2 linked regions of the Loktanella sp. M215 genome follow. The protein of the gene in region 1 interacts with the protein of each later gene in a pairwise test. Links are inferred from orthologs where the notes say so. Each region holds a gene or a part of one and is shown on either strand. Other genes may lie near its edges. The genes, in order: rlmN and ftsZ.

Region 1 (7,396 bases):
CAAAATTGGGCGTGTCCGCCAAGACGGGCGCATTCGCCTCGCGGCTGTCGCGCAATCCCCACCCGTCAAGGATGCACAGCACGACGGGTTTCGGCACGGGCTGGGTCAGCGGCATGGCAACTCTCCTGAAATTTCGCGTACCCTAACGCAACGGCCGATCATGTAAAACGACCGCGTCCTCGCTTTTTCCCCAAATACTCCCGCCGGAGGCATCCTGTCCCAAGGGGACAGGATCTGCCCCAAACCGCGGTCACGCGCTACAGATCGAATGTCGCAAACACCGGCGCATGGTCGCTCGGCTGCTCCCACCCGCGCACGTGGCGCAGGATGCGGCTGCCGTGGGCGGCGCCGGCGATGTCGGGGGTGGCCCAGATGTGATCCAGCCGCCGGCCCTTGTCGGCGGCATCCCAGTCCGGCGACCGGTAGGACCACCAACTGTACAGGTTGCCCTGCGGAATGTCCTGACGCGTCACGTCCACCCAGTTGCCCGCATCCTGCGCCTGCGCCAGATGCTCGACCTCGACGGGCGTGTGGCTGACCACGCGCAACAGCTTCTTGTGATCCCAGACGTCATCCTCGCGCGGCGCGATGTTCAGGTCGCCCACCATGATCGCCCGTTCGGGACGATCCGCGTGAAAGGCGTCGCGCATCTCGGTCAGGTAATCCAGCTTCTGGCCGAACTTGTCGTTGATCGCGCGGTCCGGCTTGTCGCCCCCCGCGGGGACATAGAAGTTGTGGATCGTGACACCATTCTCCAGCCGCCCGGCGATATGCCGCGCGTGACCCAGGCTCGCGTAATCCGCCGCCCCCGTCTCGACGATCGGCAGCTTGGACAGGATCGCGACCCCGTTATAGCCCTTCTGCCCGCGCCCGATCATATGGACGTAGCCAAGCGCCTGAAACTGCTCCAGCGGGATCTTGTCCAGCGGGCTCTTGCATTCCTGCAGGCACAGCACGTCCGGGGCCTCGTCCCGCAGCAGCGTCACCACAAGGTTTTCGCGCAGCCGGACAGAGTTGATGTTCCATGTCGCAAGGGTAAAGGTCATGGTCAGTCCTTACAGCAGCGCGGCGCTGGGCGTGATATGGCCGCACAGCGTGCCGCGCCAGTTGCGGATCTCGGGTTCCATCCGCGCGCGCGCGGCGGGGTGCGCGGCATCCAGCACCCCCAGTTTCACGAGGATCGCCGCAATCGCGGATTCCGACGCCCGCGTCGCCCCGTCCGCTATCTTCAGCGCCACACCCAGCCGCTTTTCGGGGATGATCGCGACAAAGACACCCTCCGCCCCGGTCTTGATCGACACCCGACCGTCCATGGCGCGCATCAAGTCGGTGCAGGCGCGGGTCTCTCCGGCCACCAGTTCAGGAAACGTCGCCATCGCATCGCGCAGACGCACGGCGGCCTTCGACCGCGCATCGCTGCGGTCATGGGCAGTGGCAAAAAAGCTCATCGCGCGGGCCAGACCATGAACGGACGTGGCAAAGTTCGGCGCCGAACACCCGTCGATCCCGTACCCGGGGGACGTCTCGCCCGTCACCTCCTCGAACGCGGCCTTGCAGGCCTGCTGCACCGGATGATCGAGCAACTCGTAATCCGCACCGCCACCCAGATGCTTGTTCAGCGTCAGGAATCCCGCGTGCTTTCCGGAACAGTTGTTGTGGATCTGGCAAGGCGCCGCATGGGCGCGGATGATCTCGTTGCGGGCGGGGATGTCGTTCGGCCACTGCGGCCCGCACCGGAAATCCCCGTCCGCCAGACCCAGCTGGTCCAGCCAGACCTGCACCCGGTCCGTATGGATATGCGCGCCCTGATGCGACGCACAGGACAGCGCCAGCTGCTCGACCCCCAACCCATGCGCATCCGCCGCACCGCTTTCGATCAGCGGCAGCGCCTGGATCATCTTGCACGACGACCGGGGATAGATCGTGGCCGTGGCATCGCCCCAGCTGTGAACGATCTCTCCATCCGCGCCGCAGACGACGGCATGACCCTGATGGCGGGATTCCAGAATGTCGCCGCGCCAGACGTCGACCAGATCTACGGATGCGTTCATCGGCATGTTCCTTCTTGTCACACCCGCCCCACGGGTTTGTGCATGGATCGGGGCTTTGCAGTTTGGGCGATTTTTTGCTAGGGACATGGCTATCGCGTTGAACACCGACCCGCCAGACGAAAAGGTTGTGAAAACCCACACGGCGGGCAGGACAGAGGCAAGGGCAGCTTGGAGGCCTATATACAATGATCACGACGACATTTCGCAGTCTGACACTGGCGATCGCCACACTGATGGCGACACAGGCGGGCGCACAGGCGACGACCGACAACCTCGTGGCGGCGAACACGGACTGGAGCACGTTCGAGGCGGAAAACCCGCGCGAATGCATCAGCACCTCGGCGCCCAAGAACAGCACGCTGACCGACAGCTCCGGCAATCCGACGACCGGCAACCGTGGCGATATCTACCTGATGGTCTTCTACCGCCCGTCCGAAAACGTGAAGGGCCAGATCATGTTCACCGGCGGCTATCCCTTTGCCCCCGGCTCGACCGTCGACATGAGTGTCGGCGGCACGGCGTTCCAGATGTTCACCGAAGGCGAATATGCCTGGCCCGCCACGCCAGAGGATGACGCCCGCGTCATCGCCGCGATGAAGCGCGGATCAGAGGTAGAGCTGAAGGCCCGCTCCGGTCGCGGCAACATCACCACCGACACCTTCTCCCTGCTCGGCTTCACCGCCGCCGTGGAAGAGGCCGCCAACCGCTGCGCCGGATAACGGTTTTTCTGCGGAAAAATCACCCCTGCACCGCTCTGGCCCCGGTTTTCGCTTGGAAACCGGGGCCTTTTTCCTATATGAGGCTCGCTTCACCGTCCGAAAGGTCCCGACCCATGACCGCCACCGCCCCCATCACGCAAGACGTCCACACCATCCCCCGGAAGGTGCCCGACGGTCCCGTCAACCTAATCGGCCTGACGCGCGACCAGATGCGCGCGGCGCTCATCACCGCCGGCACGCCCGAAAAGCAGGCCAAGATGCGTGTGAACCAGCTGTGGCAGTGGCTTTATCACTGGGGCGTGCGTGATTTCGCGGCGATGACCAATCTGGCGAAAGACTACCGCGCCATGCTGGCCGACACCTTCGTCATCCAGCTGCCCGAAGTCGTGACCCGTCAGGTCAGCACCGACGGCACCCGCAAATACCTCGTCCGCATCGCCGGCGGCCACGAGGTCGAGGTCGTCTATATCCCCGAGGAAGACCGCGGCACGCTCTGCATCTCGTCCCAGGTCGGTTGCACCCTGACCTGTTCCTTCTGCCACACCGGCACGCAGAAACTGGTCCGCAACCTGACCCCTGCCGAAATCGTCGGCCAGATCCTGATCGCCCGCGACGACCTTGGCGAATGGCCGCAGCCGGGGCAGGGGACGGGCGACAACGGCCCGCGCATGTTGTCCAACATCGTGCTGATGGGCATGGGAGAGCCGCTTTATAACTTCGAAAACGTCCGCGACGCGATGAAGATCGCGATGGATGGCGAGGGCATCGCCCTCTCGCGCCGCCGCATCACGCTCTCCACCTCCGGCGTGGTCCCCGAAATTGCCCGCACCGCGCAGGAAATCGGCTGCCAGTTGGCCGTCAGCTTTCACGCGACCACGGACGAGGTCCGCGACAAGCTGGTCCCGATCAACAAGAAATGGCCCATCGCCGACCTGCTCGACGCCCTGCGCGTCTATCCCAAGGTCTCGAACTCGGAACGGATCACCTTCGAATACGTGATGCTCGACGGCGTGAACGATTCCGACGCCGACGCCCACCGTCTGGTCAAACTGATCGAGGGCATCCCCGCCAAGATCAACCTGATCCCGTTCAACGAATGGCCCGGCGCGCCTTACAAACGCTCCTCCGGCAACCGCATACACGCTTTCGCCGACATCATCTACAAGGCCGGCTACGCCTCTCCCGTCCGCAAACCGCGCGGCGAAGACATCATGGCCGCCTGCGGCCAGCTGAAGTCCGAGACGGAACGCGCCCGCAAATCGCGAAAAGAGATCGCGGCGGACGCGGGGCTGTAATTCACCTCTCGTCAACCTGCGATAACCAAGTCTTACCGCCCGCCCGGGCCCTTATGCACCGTGCGGAGGCTTGCAAATGGGCGCGTGCGAAAGATCTTTAGCAAATAGTCGACTCCTTGCCTATGTCTGGTCAGCGGACGAAGCGGCCGTCGAGACGTTCTTCAAGACCAGCAAGGCCGAGCTGATCTAGCGTCGGTCATGGGCAACCCGGCGGCAGGCTGAGGTGGCGATCTCCGAGGTCATCAGCGGCTTTTGAAACCCGCGCCGTCAACATTCAGCAGTGAGAGGGAAAAGCCCCTTGGCCTTCGAACGCCAAGGGGCCAAAACGAGCACACCGAGCGGTGCAAATATGCGACAAGACCATTCCGCATTCTCAAACACCGGGAGTTCCGCCAAAGTCATACCGGCTGAATTTGTTCTATCTCTCGAGAGCGGAAACACTGAGGGTCACCATTGACCAATCAGGACTTTATGACGAATGACATCCGATCTCACGAACCACTTTTCGTAAAACCTTTGCCTTCCTGCCACTCACGAAAATATCTGGGGTAAGATCGGTTCCATATCCGCTGACTACAATTTCCACGTCACATCCCCCCCGCAAAGCGTCAAACAGCTTCTCCCTGCGATCGAAGAAGGAAAACCCGCTTGGCGGAAGCTCAAAGTATCCGAAGTTTGAATAGACGTATCCACAGAAGCTACCCGGCGATTTTACAGGAGTTGAAGACCTTCTTGATAAGCTAAGAAGCCCGCTATCCCTGGTTGTACACTCACGGGCAGCATCAATATACTCAATCGAAACTGTAACCGTCTGGCGACCTACCAAGGGTTCGACTGCAAAAACAGCAGACAGCGAAATCACAATAAAGAACATAAAAATAAAAGTTTTCAGGGCTTTTGTCCTCTATCTGATGACCTTCTATTTGAGGCGCCATAAGCTCAACGTAAAGAGATGATCGGCTTTGTTGACGGCGTGGATGGCGTCGCGAGAGGCATCCACGCCGTCAACAGAATCGGGCGTGTCAAAAACACCTGTCTTCGCGTTGCCAAGAAACCCACCCGAAACCCGGGGCGTCGTTCAAGATATCTTGCCACCGACTACCAGCTGACGTTCGCTGCGAAGCTGAATCTTCGGACGTTGGGCTCAAAGCGGACATTGCGGAAATGCATGAGATTTCAAGAATTCGTTAACCAATCCTAACAAACCACCCTCGTTTTACATAATATGTATCGCACGCGAAACATTTGGTTTTTGTGATGTATTTCCGCGCGCCCGCGTCAGAGACCCGCGCAAAGCCACCTCGGCCGCCAAAACGCCACCCTTCCGACCTTATCCCGCCACAGTCTCCCGCGATGTTGGTTAAGCCTCATTAAGGTCGATTCGATGAAAACCCTGTTTGCCGCCCTCTTCAGCCTGTCACTCGCCACCTCCGCCTCGGCGGCCACTGTGAGTGTCGACAACACCACCTACGAAGTGACGACGCTAACAGGCCGTTTCAACGACAACCTGGGCGTTCTGCAAAGCCAAGTCTGGTGGAATAAATCGAACGTCGCAACCTCGTTCGCGGCTCTCGTCCTCAACCTGTTCGGCCAGCCGAACAAGAACAATTTCGTCCCGCTCTTCGCGACATCTCTCGTTAATAACACGGTCAACGGCACGGCCTTTTCCCTGCAAGCAATCCCTGGAAGCGTGGCGACCGCGACGGTCAGCGCCAACAACAAGAACGCCGTTTATGCCATCGCAACTGTCGTGCCAGCCGTCGTGCCAGCCGCCGTGCCGGTGCCTGCCGCGGGCCTGCTGCTGATGTCAGCCCTCGCCGGAATCGCAGCCCTGCGCAGCCGCAGGCGCCGCATCGTCTGACCCTGCCGCCTCGGGCCTCGCGCGGGTTCTTCACGCCGAACCGCAGCAGGATCAGGCTGACCGGATAGGCCGCGATCCGCCCGCAGGACAGCGACAACAGCCCAGCAATCCGTGCTGTCAGCGCCCCGGAATATCCCGCCGCTTTGTCCCCTTGCCGTCCCAGTCGTCCAGCGCGGCCAGGGCCTCCTCTGCCGTTTCGACATAGCGGAACAGATCGAGGTCCGCCTGCGCGATGGTCCCCGCGTCGGCCAGCGCCTGCCAGTTGATGATACCTTCCCAGAAAGACCTGCCAAACAGCAGGAACGGCACGCGCGCCATGCGGCCGGTCTGGATCAGGGTCAGCGCCTCGAACATCTCGTCCAGCGTGCCAAAGCCGCCTGGAAAGACACAGACCGCAGAGGCGCGCATCAGAAAGTGCATCTTGCGGATCGCGAAGTAATGGAAGTTGAAACACAAATCCGGCGTGACGTATGCATTGGGCGCCTGTTCGTGCGGTAGCACGATGTTCAGGCCAATCGACTGGCCGCCCGCATCCGCCGCCCCGCGATTGCCCGCCTCCATCACGCCCGGACCACCGCCCGTGGCGATGATGTTCTCGCAAGGATCATCGGCCAGCGCCCGCTCGGTCACCATCCGGGCAAAGGTCCGCGCCTCGGCGTAATACTTGGTCAGGTCCGCCAGAGTCTCGGTCCGCGCCTGCGCCTTGTTGACGGGATCGGGGATCCGCGCGCCGCCGAACAGGACGACGGTGGATTTCACCCCGGCCTCGTTCATCAGGATCTCGGGCTTCATCAGTTCCAGTTGCAGCCGGATCGGGCGCAATTCCGGACGGGCCAGAAAGTCGTCGTCGGCAAAGGCGAGCGCATAGGACGGGGCGCGGGTCTGGGCTGTGTCGGGCACCTGCTGCGCGGTGGCACGGTCCTCGCCAGAGCGGCGGAACTTGTTTTCGTGGTCTTCGGGCATGAAACGTCCTTGAGATTGCGCGGCAAAGCTTGCGCGTCTATAGCCCTTGCGAACCCGCAGAACCAGCCAAGAGGTCCGTCGCCATGTCGAATGCAGCACTTGAAACCGCCATCGAATCCGCCTGGGACGCCCGCGACCAGATCACCCCTGCCACGACGGGAGAGACCCGCGAGGCGATCGAGGATACGCTGAACGCGCTGGACTCCGGCACCCTGCGCGTCGCTGAAAAGCAGGCGGACGGGTCGTGGCACGTCAACCAGTGGGCCAAGAAGGCGGTCCTGCTGTCGTTCCGCCTGAACGACATGGAGCCGATCTCTGGCGGCAACGGCGGCAGCACCTGGTGGGACAAGGTGCCATCCAAGTTCGACGGCTGGGGCGAAAACCAGTGGCGCGAGGCCGGTTTCCGCGCCGTCCCGGGCTCCATCGTGCGCCGGTCGGCCTATATCGCCAAGGGTGTCGTGCTGATGCCGTCCTTCGTGAACCTTGGCGCCTATGTCGACGAAGGCA
Region 2 (7,578 bases), 1.3 Mb from region 1 along the record:
ACAAGCCCGGCGGGTCGCGGCACGTGGTGCCGGCAGAGATTCCTGCGGACATTTTCGAGGCCTGCATGGACTACGCCGTGCGCGCGCATGACGCGCTGGGATGTCGTGGGATCAGCCGCACCGACTTTCGCTGGGACGAAGCGCGCGGGATGGACGGTCTGATCCTGCTGGAGACGAATACCCAGCCGGGCATGACGCCGACATCGCTCTCGCCGGAACAGGCGGCGCATGCGGGATTGAGCTTCGGCGCGCTGTGTCGCTGGCTGGTGGAGGATGCCTCATGCGGACGATGACAGCACCGGCACGCCCGCGCACCCGTCCGGTGCGCGATCCGGCCCCCAGCAAATGGGGCTATCGCTGGCAGCGCTGGATGCTGACGCCGGGCGTGCGGACGGGTCTGCGCGTCGGTGTGCCGCTGCTGGTGGTGGGTCTGATGGTTACGGCCTGGGCCGCGAATGACACGAACCGCGCGATGATCGTGGCGCAGTACACGCAGGCCAAGGCCGCGATCCAGCACCGCCCCGCCTTCATGGTGACGGGTCTGGCGATCACCGGCGCTGACGAGGAACTGGCCGATGTCGTGACCGAACTGGTGTCGGTGGTCTTTCCCGTTTCGTCCTTCGATCTGGATCTGGAGGCGATGCGCAAAAAGGTGGCCGAGATGCCGGCGGTCAAGGATGTCTTTGTCCGCGTCGGCGACGGTGGTGCGCTGGAGATCGGGATCACGCCGCGCCAGCCCGTCGCCCTGTGGCGCACCGCGGCGGGTCTGCGGTTGATCGATGCGGACGGCGTCTTTGCCGGTGATGTGGCACAGCGGGCGGAGCGCCGCGACCTGCCGCTGATCGCGGGGGATGGGGCAGAGGATGACCTGACCGAAGCGCTGGCCCTGTTCCGTACGGCGGCCCCGGTGGCCGAACGCGTGCGCGGTCTGGTGCGGATCGGCGAGCGGCGCTGGGACATGGTGCTGGACCGGGGCCAGCGGATCATGCTGCCGACGGAAAAACCGACGGTGGCCTTGGACCGGGTGATGCAGATGGAAGCGACGCAGGATCTGCTGGCGCGCGATGTCTCGGTCGTGGACATGCGCAATCCGGGCCGGCCGACGGTGAGACTACAACATGATGCAGTTGCGGCGACACGCAACGCAGGGGCGACAGGGGCGAACAACTGATGCGGGACCTTTACGAAACACAACGTGCGATGCGCAACGTGCGCAAGGCGGCGATGCAGCGTGGCGTGATCGCGATCCTGGACGTGGGCACGTCCAAGATCGCCTGCCTGGTGCTGCGTTTCGACGGACCGGGCCGGATGCCGCAGATGGACGGGATCGGCGCGCTGGCGGGGCAGTCGCAGTTCCGCGTGATCGGCGCCGCCACCACCCGGTCGCGCGGCGTCCGCTTTGGCGAGATCGACGCGATGCAGGAGACCGAGCGCGCGATCCGCACCGCCGTACAGGCCGCGCAGAAGATGGCAGAGGTCCGCGTCGATCATGTCATCGCCTGTTTCAGCGGGGCCAACCCGCGGTCCTATGGCCTTGACGGGGCTGTCGATGTCGCCGACGGCATGGTCAGCGAGGCCGATATCGGCCGGGTGCTGGCGTCCTGCGAGACACCGGATTTCGGCCACGACCGCGACGTGCTGCACGCGCATCCGGTGAACTTTGCCCTCGATCACCGCAGCGGCATGGCCGATCCGCGGGGGCAGGTGGGCAACCGTCTGGCGACCGACCTGCATCTGCTGACCGTCGATGCCACCGCGATCCGCAACATCTTTTTCTGCATCAAGCGCTGCGATCTGGAACTGGCGGGTCTGGCGTCCTCTGCCTACACCGCAGGCTTTTCCACGCTGGTCGAGGACGAACAGGAGCTGGGTGCCGCCTGCATCGACATGGGCGGCGGGTCCACCGGCATCTCTGTCTTCATGAAGAAGCACATGATCTATTCCGACGCGGTGCGGATGGGTGGCGATCACGTGACCGGCGATATCAGCATGGGCCTTCAGGTGCCTATGCAGGTGGCAGAGCGGATCAAGACCTTTTACGGCGGCGTCGTGGCGACCGGCATGGACGACCGCGAGAAGATCGAGATCGGCGGCGATACCGGCGACTGGGAGCGTGACCGGCGGACCGTCAGCCGTGCCGAGCTGATCGGCATCATGCGTCCGCGGATCGAGGAAATTCTGGAAGAGGTCCGCGCCCGGCTGGACGCCGCAGGGTTCGAACATTTGCCCAGCCAGCAGATCGTGCTGACGGGCGGCGGCAGCCAGATCCCCGGCCTTGACGGGTTGGCGGCCAAGATCCTGGGTCAGCAGGTGCGTCTGGGCCGTCCGATGCGCGTGCAGGGTCTGCCGCAGGCGGCAACCGGGCCTGCGTTTTCCGGTGCCGTGGGCTGCGCGCTGTTTGCCGCGCACCCGCAGGACGAATGGTGGGATTTCGACATCCCCGCCGAGACTTATCCGGCGCGTTCGCTGAAACGGGCCGTCAAGTGGTTCAAGGACAACTGGTAGGGCGCATCCGCGGCCAGAGCATGGCCGAGGTCTGGCAATGTGGTGGTGTCGTCGGCGCGGCCGGACGTGACGTTCGGTCCGCCGGATGCGGGTCTGGTCGCCGCACAGCTGACTGCTCGCGCATGCGTGACATGAAAAAGGGCCTTTCGGGGCCCTTTTGTCGTTCGGGACACGCTTTTTCGCATGACGCGATGATTCGGGCCTGTTACAATTACCGGAATGACCCGACAGAGGTCGAAGGACAGCGATAGGCGGGGCGGCCGGGCAGGCATCCCAATCCGACACAGAGCGCGGCTGCAGGGTCAGCCGGAATACGCCGACTTCGGCGTCTTGCCTTGGCGAGTTTCTTCGCTGGGCCGCTACATCTAGTTCAGTCGGCGAAATATCTCTGATCTGACTGCAGAGCCTACCATATTTTGTTGCTTTTGTGACAATATCGGGTGACGAAACACCAATGACGCGTTAATATCAGCCCAAATACCGATTTGCCCGGTGGGACGGGCCCCTCATACAGACAGGCGGACTGAGCATGACATTGAACCTCTCCCTTCCCGGACACGACGACCTGAAGCCGCGCATCACCGTGTTCGGTGTGGGCGGGGCTGGCGGCAACGCGGTCAACAACATGATCGAGAAGGAACTGGACGGGGTCGAGTTCTGTGTCGCGAACACCGACGCGCAGGCGCTGCAGCAGTCCAAGTCCACCGCCAAGATCCAGATGGGCGTGAAGGTGACCGAGGGTCTGGGTGCCGGTGCGCGCGCGACCGTGGGTGCCGCCGCCGCCGAGGAGAGCATCGAGCAGATCGTCGATCAGCTGGCCGGCGCGCACATGTGCTTTATCACCGCAGGCATGGGTGGCGGCACCGGCACCGGTGCTGCCCCGATCATCGCGCAGGCCGCACGCGAGCTGGGCGTGCTGACCGTCGGCGTCGTGACCAAGCCCTTCCAGTTCGAAGGTAACAAGCGGATGCGTCAGGCCGAGGAGGGCGTCGAGGCCCTGCAGAAGGTCGTCGATACGCTGATCATCATTCCGAACCAGAACCTGTTCCGTCTGGCGACCGAAAACACCACCTTTACCGAAGCCTTCGCGCTGGCCGACGACGTGCTGTATCAGGGCGTCAAGGGCGTGACCGACCTGATGGTCCGTCCGGGCCTGATCAACCTCGACTTTGCCGACGTTCGCGCCGTGATGGACGAGATGGGCAAGGCCATGATGGGCACCGGCGAGGCCGAGGGCGAGGACCGCGCCAAGCAGGCGGCGCAGAAGGCCATTGCCAACCCGCTGCTGGACGAGATCAGCCTGAAGGGGGCCAAGGGCGTTCTGATCAACATCACAGGCGGTTACGACCTGACCCTGTTCGAACTGGACGAGGCCGCGAACGAGATCCGCGAGATGGTCGACCCGGATGCGAACATCATCGTGGGCTCGACCCTGGATACCAGCATGGAAGGCAAGATGCGCGTCAGCGTCGTGGCCACCGGTATCGATGCGCTGGCCAAGACCGGCGATGTGCCCGTCCCGCGCCGGTCGATGTCGATGACCCAGCCGATCCGCAACCCCGAGCCCGCACAGCGCCGCGAGGAACCTGCCGCAGCCCGTGCGCCGCAGCCCGAGTACCGCGAAGCACCGCGCCAGCAGCCCACCGCCCGTGAAGAGCGTCAGCCCGCACCGCGTCAGGACGAGCGTCAGCAGCCTGCCGCACGCCAGCCCGCTCCGCGTCAGGAAGAGCGTCAGTCCGCCCCGCGCCACGAGGAGCGGTCCCTGTTCGAGAGCATGGAAGATGACCGTCGCCAGCAGCCGCAGGACGACTACGCCGACATGCAGGACACCGGATACGAAGACGACGACGCGCTGCCGCCGCCCGCCTACCGTCCCCGTCCCGAGCCGGAAATCGAAGCGTCTGAAAGCTTTGTCGCACCCCGCGCGCCGGCACCCGGCACCCCGACGCCAGAGGCGATGGCCCGTCTGCAGGCGGCTGTCGGCCGTCAACCGCGGACCGGTGGTGTGCCGCGCGTGACCGAACAGGCGCCCCGTGCTGCCGAGGGTGAAAAGCCCCGCTTCGGCATCAACTCTTTGATCAACCGCATGACCGGTCAGGGCGAGGCACCGGCGCAGCCGGCACCGCGCCAGCAACCGCAGGTCAGCGCCCTGCGCGACCAGCCGCGTGCCGACCCGCAGGCCGATGCCGATCAGGAGCGGATCGAGATTCCCGCCTTCCTGCGTCGCCAGGCCAACTGATCGCGCCCTACGGCGTAACAAAAACGCGACAAGGCCGCCCCCATGGGGCGGCCTTTTTCGTTTGTGAAACATGGACTTGCCGCAGCTGCGAAGGGATGTTTCAGATCGTTGCAATGTGTGAATTGCGGGCGCGCCGCCCTGCCTCTATCTGATGCGTTAACAAAGCAAGACTGAAACAAGATCAAGATCGAGGCGTTGAAGCCCATGCAAACGACACTGCGTTCCATTCTGACCTTCGACGGCCGCGGCCTGCATTCCGGTGCGCCCGCCCGGCTGACGCTGCGTCCGGCGGCCGCCAACACCGGCATCGTCTTCGTCCGCACGGACGCGGCGGGGCAGGGCGCGCGGATTGCGGCGCTGTGGCACAATGTCGAAGTCTCGCCGCTGAACACGCGGCTGACGCAGGGTGATGTCAGTATTTCGACCATCGAACATCTGATGGCGGCGCTGTCGGGCTGTGGCGTCCATAACGTGATTGTCGACATCGACGGCCCCGAAGTGCCGATCATGGACGGCAGTGCCGCGGCCTTTGTCCGTGGCATCGTGTCCACCGGCCTGACCCAGATGGCAGCCCCCCTGCGCGCGATCGAGATCTTGGACGAGGTCCATGTCGATCACAACGGCGCGTGGGCCAGCCTGCGCCCCGCGACCAGCCTGCAGATCGATTTCGAGATCGACTTTCCCGATGCCGCCATCGGCCACCAGCACAAGACGCTGAACATGGCGAACGGCAGCTTCGTGCGTAACCTCAGCGACAGCCGGACCTTCTGCCGCAACGTGGACGTGGACGACATGCGCAGTCATGGGCTGGCGCTAGGCGGGACGATGGAAAACGCGGTGGTCGTCGATGGTGCGCGGGTGCTGACGCCGGGCGGGTTGCGTCACGCGGACGAACCCGTGCGGCACAAGATGCTGGACGCGCTGGGCGACCTTTACACCGCCGGGCTGCCGATTCTGGGCCGCTACACCGGTTACAAGGCTGGTCACAACCTGACCAACGCCTTGCTGCGTGCGCTGTTCGCGCACCCGGACGCATGGCGCCCCGTGACCTGCGACGCGCAGATTGCCGCGCGCCTGCCGGGCGTCGGTGTGTCGGTCGCAGACCTGCACGCCGTCGCCTGACACCGGACGGTCGCGATTGACGCACAACTGATGCAACCCGGTCAAAAGGCATTTTGCCCCCGTTTGTTTTCTGCTAGACCGACGAACAACCGGGGATGCCACATCCCCAACAGGCAGAATTTGCGGGGACTTTCCATGTCAGGCAGCTTGATCGGCACGGGTGCGCGGGCACGGTTTGGTGTTGTCCTCGCCCTTGCGCTGCTGGCCGGGTGCGGCAGCACGATCAGCAAGACGCCGGGCGCGCTGGACGCCTACAGCGCTGAAGAGATCTATAAAAAGGGCGAGATCGAGGTCGAGACCGGCGATCCCGCCGATGCTGCCTACTACTTTGGCGAGATCGAGCGGCTGTATCCCTATTCCGAATGGGCGCAGCGGGCGCTGATCATGCAGGCCTACAGCTATCACAAGGACCGAGATTATCCCAACAGCCGGGCTGCGGCACAGCGTTACCTCGACTTCTATCCGGCCGAAAGCGATGCGGCTTATGCCCAGTACCTGCTGGCGCTGTCCTATTACGACCAGATCGACGACGTGGGCCGGGATCAGGGTCTGACCTTTCAGGCGCTGCAGGCGCTGCGCGCGGTGATCGAGCAATATCCCGACAGCGAATACGCCAGCGCGTCGATCCTGAAGTTCGATCTGGCCTTCGATCACCTTGCCGGCAAGGAGATGGAGGTCGGGCGCTACTACCTCAAGCGCAAGAACTATGCCTCTGCGGTGAACCGGTTCCGGGTCGTCGTCGAACAGTTCCAGACCACCCAGCAGACGCCCGAGGCGCTGCACCGTCTGGTCGAGGCCTACCTGTCGCTGGGCCTGACGGACGAGGCGCAGACCGCCGGTGCGATCCTTGGCGCGAACTTCCCGTCGACCGTCTGGTATCAGGACAGTTATGCGCTGCTGACCGGGCAGGGCCTGACGATGGAAGCGCGCGGCGACAGCTGGCTGACGTCGATCTACCGTCAGGTCGTGCGCGGCGAATGGTTGTAATCACAGGCGGGACACGCCCCCGGCGGATGACCTGATGCTGCGCGCTCTCGAGATTCATGACATGCTGATCATCGACCGGCTGGCGCTTGCGTTCCAGCCGGGGCTGAACGTGCTGACCGGAGAGACCGGGGCGGGCAAGTCGATCCTGCTGGACTCGCTCGGGTTCGTTCTGGGCTGGCGGGGCCGGGCCGAACTGGTGCGGCAGGGCGCCGATCAGGGCGAGGTGACGGCAGAGTTCGACCTGCCCGCAGACCACGCCGCCCGCGCGGTGCTGGAGGAAGCGGGGCTGCCGGTGGGCGACACGCTGCTGCTGCGCCGGGTCAACACGCGCGAGGGGCGCAAGACGGCCTGGGTCAACGACCGCCGCGTCAGCGGAGAGATCCTGCGCGCCCTGTCGGACACGCTGGTCGAACTGCACGGCCAGCACGACGATCGCGGCCTGCTGAACCCGCGCGGCCACCGCGACATGCTGGACACCTACGCCGGTCTCGGTCCGCAGATCGACGCGGTGCGTAGCCTCTGGACAGCACTCGGTCGCGCCCGCAAGGCGCTTTACGCGGCCGAAGCGCGGGTGGCCGAGGTGCGGCAGGAAGAGGACTATCTGCGCCACGCGACCGCTGAACTCGACGCGCTGGACCCGCAGGCGGGGGAAGAGGCTGCGCTGGACTCCGCCCGCCGGACCATGCAGGCGGCAGAGCGGATCCGCTCTGACGTGGCTCGCGCCG

What was found.
Region 2: the proteins of rlmN (region 1) and ftsZ interact in binary tests that used the Escherichia coli proteins (3 or more experiments, as listed by UniProt). The link is inferred for Loktanella sp. M215 from one-to-one orthologs.

What each region holds. Positions count from the first base shown.
Region 1 is NZ_WMEA01000001.1:844,224-851,619, reverse strand. Bases 2,172-4,974 are described here. They hold rlmN (23S rRNA (adenine(2503)-C(2))-methyltransferase RlmN), read left to right. Parts: upstream 2,172-2,883; coding sequence 2,884-4,065; downstream 4,066-4,974. Other genes in these bases: GLR48_RS04110 (invasion associated locus B family protein), read left to right, coding at 2,237-2,770. In the rest of the region: gpmI (2,3-bisphosphoglycerate-independent phosphoglycerate mutase), read right to left, coding at 1-115; GLR48_RS04120 (exodeoxyribonuclease III), read right to left, coding at 258-1,046; GLR48_RS04115 (asparaginase), read right to left, coding at 1,056-2,051; GLR48_RS04095 (hypothetical protein), read left to right, coding at 5,450-5,926; GLR48_RS04090 (LOG family protein), read right to left, coding at 6,044-6,889; dapD (2,3,4,5-tetrahydropyridine-2,6-dicarboxylate N-succinyltransferase), read left to right, coding at 6,973-7,396.
Region 2 is NZ_WMEA01000001.1:2,171,324-2,178,901, forward strand. What follows is about bases 2,405-5,389. They hold ftsZ (cell division protein FtsZ), read left to right. Parts: upstream 2,405-3,034; coding sequence 3,035-4,744; downstream 4,745-5,389. Other genes in these bases: ftsA (cell division protein FtsA), read left to right, coding at 2,405-2,505; lpxC (UDP-3-O-acyl-N-acetylglucosamine deacetylase), read left to right, coding at 4,949-5,389. Outside these bases: GLR48_RS10635 (D-alanine--D-alanine ligase), read left to right, coding at 1-293; GLR48_RS10640 (cell division protein FtsQ/DivIB), read left to right, coding at 281-1,171; more of ftsA, read left to right, coding at 1,171-2,404; more of lpxC, read left to right, coding at 5,390-5,866; GLR48_RS10660 (outer membrane protein assembly factor BamD), read left to right, coding at 6,002-6,853; DNA repair protein RecN, read left to right, coding at 6,888-7,578. UniProt on the Escherichia coli protein: Essential cell division protein that forms a contractile ring structure (Z ring) at the future cell division site. The regulation of the ring assembly controls the timing and the location of cell division.